Regions from separate parts of the Plantibacter lichenum genome, predicted to be linked through region 1. Evidence: predicted binding sites of a transcription regulator. Region 1 holds the regulator's gene; the other holds the start of a gene.

Region 1 (3,415 bases):
TGACGTCCGGATCCGATTCGCGCACCTGGGCTGCGGCCGTCTCCGGGGAGAGCTCGAAATCGGCGTCTCGGGTCGCTGCGATCCAGGTGGAGCCGACGCCCGCGGCGAGCAGCGGATACATCGAGTAGGTCGGGGTGAACCCGAGCAGCGAACGGCCGGGTCCGCCGAACGCCTGGAGGATGTGCTGCAGGACCTCGTTCGATCCGTTTCCGGCCCACACCTGTTCGGCGGTCACGCCGTGGCCGAGGTAGCGGGCGAGCGACTCGCGCAGTTCGGTGAACTCGCGGTCCGGGTACCGGTTGACGGTCAGGACTGCGGCGGCAAGGGAGGCGACGATGTCGTGTGCGACGTCCTCAGGGATGGGGTGCGTGTTCTCATTGACGTTGAGGGCAACGGGCACGTGGGCCTGCGGAGCGCCGTAGGGGATCTTCCCCCGAAGGTCGTCGCGGATGGGGAGGTCGTCGAGAGCGGTCACCCGTCAATCGTACCGACTACACCGCCGCAGACCGGCGAAACAGCCGTCTCATCGACCGACGCATCGACCGGCTGCTCAGCTCGCGTACTGCTGCGGGATGGCGAGACGCTGCCCCGGCTCCACACGAGCGGTGGACAGCTGATTCAGGTTCATGATCTCCGCGATGACATCCCTCGGGTCCGCCGACGGCGCGATCGACTCGGCGAGCTCCCAGAGGGACTCCCCCGGGTCGACCGTCACGTAGGTGAACTGGACGGACTGACCGGCTACCCCGGGCCCCGACGCCGCAGCGGATCCTGCGCCGACGGACAGCACGGCTACGGCGACGACGAGCGGGAGGGCTGCGAGCACGGTGAAGACCACGCGGCCTCGTCGTGTGAGACGGAGTCGCGAGTGCGACAGTGCCGTGCGTGAGGGCGTCGATGCGGATCCGGGCACGGCCCGTGCGGACATCGCTTGTGTCGGCATCGCTTGTGTCGGCATCGCTTGTGTCGGCATCGCTTGTGTCGGCATCGACGGGAATCCGATGAGTGCTGCAGTCATGACTACCTCCAAGTGCTCGTCTGCAGGAAGTGCGGGTCTTCCTGACGAGGTTTCGCATCCGGTGTTCGGCCAGGAGCACCGGATGCGAAGCTATGTTCCGAATATATCTTCGATTGTTCGAATGTTCAAGCACGTCTTCGGATCTATTTCCTCGAAAACCTGCGACACGCTCGAACGAATGTTTGTCTCTGGCACTCGGGTTGGATACAGTTTCGAGTGTTGGAACGAGTACACCAGCACCCACTGACACTGGTCCGGGCAGGAGCGACATGGCAGCGAACGGTAGGAGCGACGGGGCTCAGGAACGAACGGGCACACGCCGGAGGAAGAGCCTGAGCGACAAGCAGCTCGCCATCCTCGACGTGATCCAGCGCGCCGTCGCATCCCAGGGGTACCCGCCGAGCATGCGGGAGATCGGCGACGCGGTCGGTCTCGCCTCCCTGTCGAGCGTGACCCACCAGCTCAACCAGCTCGAACTGAGCGGGTACCTGCGTCGCGACCCCAACCGGCCGCGTGCGCTCGAGATCCTCATCGATCTCCCGAGCGCCGTCGAGGGCAGCGTCCCGGAGACGGCCCCGCCCGTCGGCGACGCAGCCATGGTCCCGCTCGTCGGCCGCATCGCAGCCGGCATCCCCATCACCGCTGAGCAGCAGGTCGAGGAGATCTTCCCACTCCCCCGCCAGCTCGTCGGCAAGGGCGAGCTCTTCATGTTGAAGGTCGTCGGCGAATCGATGATCGACGCCGCGATCTGCGACGGCGACTGGGTCGTCGTACGCGAGCAGAAGACGGCGGAGAACGGTGACATCGTCGCGGCCATGCTCGACGAGGAGGCCACGGTGAAGGTCTTCCGCCAGCGCGACGGCCACACCTGGCTGCTCCCGCGAAACTCCGCGTTCGAACCCATCCTGGGCGACCACGCCGACGTCCTCGGCAAGGTCGTAGCCGTTCTTCGCAGCGTCTGACGCGGGCGGCGCCCCGCACTCGGGCCCCGAACACGACGAAGGGCCGGATCAAGTCGATCCGGCCCTTCGTCGTTGCTCCGCCAGCTAGGCGTTCGCTGCGACCCGCCCACGCACGTCGCGCCTGGATTCGATGATGTTCTTGATCGATGCCGTGGCACGCAGCTGCAGGATCAGCCGATTCAGGCCGTCGGCGCGACCTCTGCCGGATGGGCTGCGAGGAGCTCGCGAGCGGCGGCGGGCGCGACCGCGAACGGTTCGAGCAGCGCAGCGATCTCGTCGTTCACGAACGCGTGCACGATCGTGCCGTGCTCGTCGTACGCCGTCTCGACGACCTTGCCGCGCTCGTGCAGAATCGTCACGAGGTCGCCGCGTTCGTAGGGCACGAGGACGTGCAGCTCGCGGCTCGGCGAGGGCAGCACTGCCTCGATGCGCTCCATGAGCTCGTCGATGCCGGCGCCCGTGCGGGCCGAGACGAAGATGCCGTCCGGTTCGAGCCCGCGGAGGACGAGCAGTTGCCCGTCGTCGACGAGATCGGACTTGTTGAAGACGACGAGTTCGCGGATCCCGCGTGCGCCCACCTCGCCGATGACGTCGCGGACTGTAGCGATCTGGCCGGCGGGGTCGGGGTGCGACGCGTCGACGACGTGCACGATGACATCGCTGTCCGCGACCTCCTCGAGCGTCGAACGGAACGCCTCGACGAGCTGGTGCGGCAGGTTGCGCACGAAACCGACGGTGTCGGCGAGCGTGTACTCGCGGCCGTCGGAGGTCACGTTCCGGCGCACCGTGGCGTCGAGGGTCGCGAAGAGCGAGTTCTCGACGAGGACGCCGGCCTTCGTGATGCGGTTCAGCAGGCTCGACTTGCCGGCGTTCGTGTACCCGGCGATCGCGACCGACGGCACGGTGTTCCGCTTTCGGTTCGCGCGCTTGGCCTCGCGGGCGGGCTTCATGGCGACGATCTGCTTCCGGAGCTTCGCCATCCGGGTGTGGATGCGACGGCGGTCGAGTTCGATCTTCGTCTCACCCGGGCCGCGCGAGCCCATGCCGGCTCCGGCGCCGCCGACCTGTCCACCGGCCTGACGGCTCATGGACTCACCCCAACCGCGAAGGCGGGGAAGCAGGTACTCGAGCTGCGCGAGTTCGACCTGGGCCTTGCCCTCACGGCTCTTGGCGTGCTGACTGAAGATGTCGAGGATGACGGCGGTGCGGTCGATGACCTTGACGCCGACCGCGTCTTCGAGCGCGCGGCGCTGGCTGGGCGCGAGTTCGGAGTCCGCGACGACGGTGTCCGCGCCGAGCGCCTTCACGATGTCGCGCAATTCGAGCGCTTTGCCGCGGCCGAGATAGGTGCTGGGGTCCGGGTGCGGACGCCGCTGCAGCATGCCGTCGAGCACGACCGCACCGGCGGTCTCGGCGAGGGCCGCGAGTTCGCGCA
Region 2 (3,415 bases), on a different contig from region 1:
GACGTTGAGGTTGGCGTCGTCTAGCTGTCGTTCCTGTGAGGTTGTAGACGCGATCTGACCCCTGTTCCCTGAGCTTTCGGCCCCTGAGCCTGTCGGTCCCTGAGCCTTTCGGTCCCTGAGCCTGTCAAAGGGCGGGGGTTTGAGGATCTGGGGCGTCTCCACTTCGACAAGCTCAGTGACCGGGTGCCGTGTCGGTCCCTGAGCCTGTTGAAGGGAAGGGGGCACGGATCCGAAGCGTCCGCACTTCGACAGGCTCAGCGACCGGGTGCGGTATCGGTCCCTGAGCCTGTCGAAGGGTGTGGGTCGGGGATATGGGTCGTCCGCACTTCGACAAGCTCAGCGACCGGGTGCGGCAGGGTCTGGGACCGGGTTGATGTGGTCATGTGTCAGGGAGTGGTTCGAGGGGGTACCAGTCCGGGGGATCCGGTTCCGTGGTGAATACCTGACCACTCGGACTGATCCAGTGCAGCACCCCGTCCGGACCCGGTTCCAGGGACCAGTTGGTTTCGTGTTTGAGGTGGTGGTGCTTCGGACACAGGTGCGCGAGGTTCTCCACCGACGTTTCACCTCCCTCCGACCACGGGACCGTGTGGTCCAGTTCGCATCCCTTCGCGAGGCGGTTGCAGCCCGGTGCTCGGCAGTGGGTGTCTCGGATCGCGAGGGCTCGTTTCATGTCCGCGGGTGGCACGTATCGTTCTCGACTCACCGAGAGGACCGCCCCGGTCTCAGGGTGGGTGAGGATCCGGGTGAAGGACTTCGCGTGCACGCTCAGCCTGACCGCGGTCTCCGGGTCGATGGGACCGTAGCCTTCGAGGGAACCTGGTTGGTGCTCGTGACCAAGGATCGTCATCACCGGGACCGTGACATGCACGGTGGGGATGATGCCTTCCGTGATGTCCTCGATGCTCGGGAGCGGACGGGTCGCGGTGCGGGGTTCAAGGGCCGAGAGGGCCGCGCGGCCACGGTCAAGGACAGCCACGTTCGGTGTCGGTGTGGTTGCCCCGTCGTCCATGGACGCGGCGGGACGCGCTGGTAGGGACCGTGCCGCCCACGCAGGGACTTCCTCATCCTCGACAACTGGTGTGGCCGTTATGGGCGCCGCGACCAGTGCGGGACGCCCAGAAGACGCCGTGACACCGTAGAGGAGCAGACTCTGGGCGTTGTCGACCATCAACTGCGCACGCGTGCGGGAATCGCCGCGGCGTTGCGTGGCCGCAGTGAGGTCGGACAGGCGGTTGTAGGCGGCAGTTGCGATGGTCGCCGTGGTGAGGATCGACAGCCACGACATGCCATCCGGTGCCGGGGTCAGGGTCACGTGGCGGTCCTGCCTGGCCCGGTGGTGACGGGTACCGATGGTTTCCGGGTGGAGCTTCTCCCGCAACTGCCGAGCCAGCTGCTTCAGCTGTGCCGCGGTGCAGGTCTGCGCGAGGGGCAGGATCCGAGTCTCGAACTCTGCACGATCCGCAGAGTCGACATCCGCGAGCTGCTCCACGATCACCCGAGCATGCCCGACCGAGATCGAACCCCCGGAGAGCGCGGCAAGCGTGGCAGGGAGCTGGTCCACGAGGACTTTGGACTCGGCGATGCGATGTTGGATCGTGCGCTCCGGAACCCGCGTCATCGCAGAGAGCTCCAGGTGCAGGGAGAGACGGGCGAGGTCCTTCGCCCGGGCCGAGGTCGTGCCGGGAGGAGCGAGCGTGAGCGCGGTGAGGTCGGACAGGCGGGCGGCCTCGGCGAACAGGGTGGCCTTGCGTGCTTCGGCTGCCGCGATACAGACGTTTTCCGCGACGATCTGCTCGCCGAGGCTCGTGAGACGAGCGGCGATCGCGTCCGGAGTCGAAGGTATGTCCACTCATCAAGAATACCAAGGAGACGTGTTCTAGAACAGGGGTTCGAAGAATCTGTGGAGAACTTCTGCGCACCTAGACCCCACACTTCGACAAGCTCAGTGACCGGGACTGAGAGGCGCGGCGGTATTGCGAGGGCGACGCACTTCGACAGTCTCAGTGACCGAGCTGGGGCGACCCACTTCGACAGGCTCAGTGACCGGGAGCGAGAAGCGCGGCGGTATTGCGAGGGCAACGCACTTCGACAGGCTCAGTGACCGGGAGAACACTTCGACGGACTCAGTGACCGGGCTGGGGCGACGCACTTCGACAGGCTCGGCGGCCGGGCGGAAAGAGCGCGGCGCCAGGAAGCCGAGAACAAACGTCAGGCCAGCAGACCGAAGAAGGCGGCGATCCAGTCCGCAGCCACGAGCCGATCGGTCGATCTGCCCATGATCCGAGGAGCCCGCTTCGGGTTCGGAACGACGTGTCCACCACCCTCGATCGTCACGAGCGTGACGGGCTGAAGCCCGTCGGCACGATAATCAGTCCGAACGATCGACGTCCGAGAACGACCCGGAGCGTCCACGGCGGACGTCGTCGGAACACCGCCAACACCGCCCGGCAGCCCCGAAGCACCAGAACCCACACCAGCGACCGGGAAACCATTGCGCTCAGCGAAGTACGCAGCGGTTTCTGGCGCCGACATCCCGAGCCCACGAGGACGGAATCCCCACAGGCTCGCCATCCCACCACCGTAGGGCACGAGCGGATCCGCGGTGCCGTGGAAGAGGATCGTCGGCAGCGAATGAGGATGCGCCGGAGCAAGCACATCGGCAGGCGGCACAGCAGCACTCGACAGCACAGCAGCACCAGGAAGCCCACCATCACGCGACGGCACGGGACCGGGCGCGAACTCCGCCGGAACGGACTGCGTGACGGAGACGATCGCGATGCCGGCCAGGCGATCCGGGATCTCATGAGCAAGACGGATCACCATCTGGCCACCGTTCGAGAACCCGATGGCGTAGACACGAGCCGGATCGATGCCGAACCGCTCCCGAAGCCGATCGACGACAGCGATCGTGAACGCCGTGTCGTCCATCCCGTCACGCCGTGCAGCGAAGTCGGACGAACGGCGCGCATCGTTCCAGTGACGCTTGTGACCATCGAGATAGACGACGATCGAACCACCGCCGACGAGCCCGCCGGCAGTAGAACCAGCGGCACCCGCAGAACCGGCAGCAGTACCGCCGGCAGCAGCAGCACCGAACCCACCGGCGAAGCGATCGAACGTCCCACCCGCGAACGAGCGGAGGATGGCACCGGTCTGATTGGAACCATGGAACGCGAGGACCACGGACCCGTCCTCCCGCCCGACCGGAGGCCGCACGACGAGAGCCGAACGCTCATGCCCTCCGACATCGAGGACGAGGCGCTCACTCCGCAGCTCACCACTGCGCCCATCCCCGCCGATCCGCCGACGCTCTTCGACCGACCCACCCCCACCGGCACCCCCACGCCCACTGTTTCCATGCGCGCTGTTTCCATGCCCACTGTTTCCATGCGCCCTGTTTCCATCCGAGCCG

The links. The regulator LexA, encoded in region 1, represses DNA repair genes until DNA is damaged. The targets are predictions, from matches to a motif close to TCGAACANNTGTTCGA.
Region 2: ACQ3HB_RS16620 (HNH endonuclease signature motif containing protein) is a predicted target of LexA. The motif match lies at 1,881-1,896, and genes of this name have one in related genera.

What each region holds. Positions count from the first base shown of each region.
Region 1 is NZ_JBOBFT010000014.1:31,889-35,303, forward strand. Features, by position in the region: gene ACQ3HB_RS17145 (histidinol-phosphate transaminase) at 1-475, opposite strand, end outside; gene ACQ3HB_RS17150 (LysM peptidoglycan-binding domain-containing protein) at 551-1,018, opposite strand; gene lexA (transcriptional repressor LexA) at 1,288-1,980, shown strand; gene hflX (GTPase HflX) at 2,160-3,415, opposite strand, start outside.
Region 2 is NZ_JBOBFT010000013.1:51,435-54,849, forward strand. Features, by position in the region: gene ACQ3HB_RS16615 (ATP-binding cassette domain-containing protein) at 1-24, shown strand, start outside; gene ACQ3HB_RS16620 (HNH endonuclease signature motif containing protein) at 380-1,852, opposite strand; gene ACQ3HB_RS16625 (CE1 family esterase) at 2,212-3,219, opposite strand.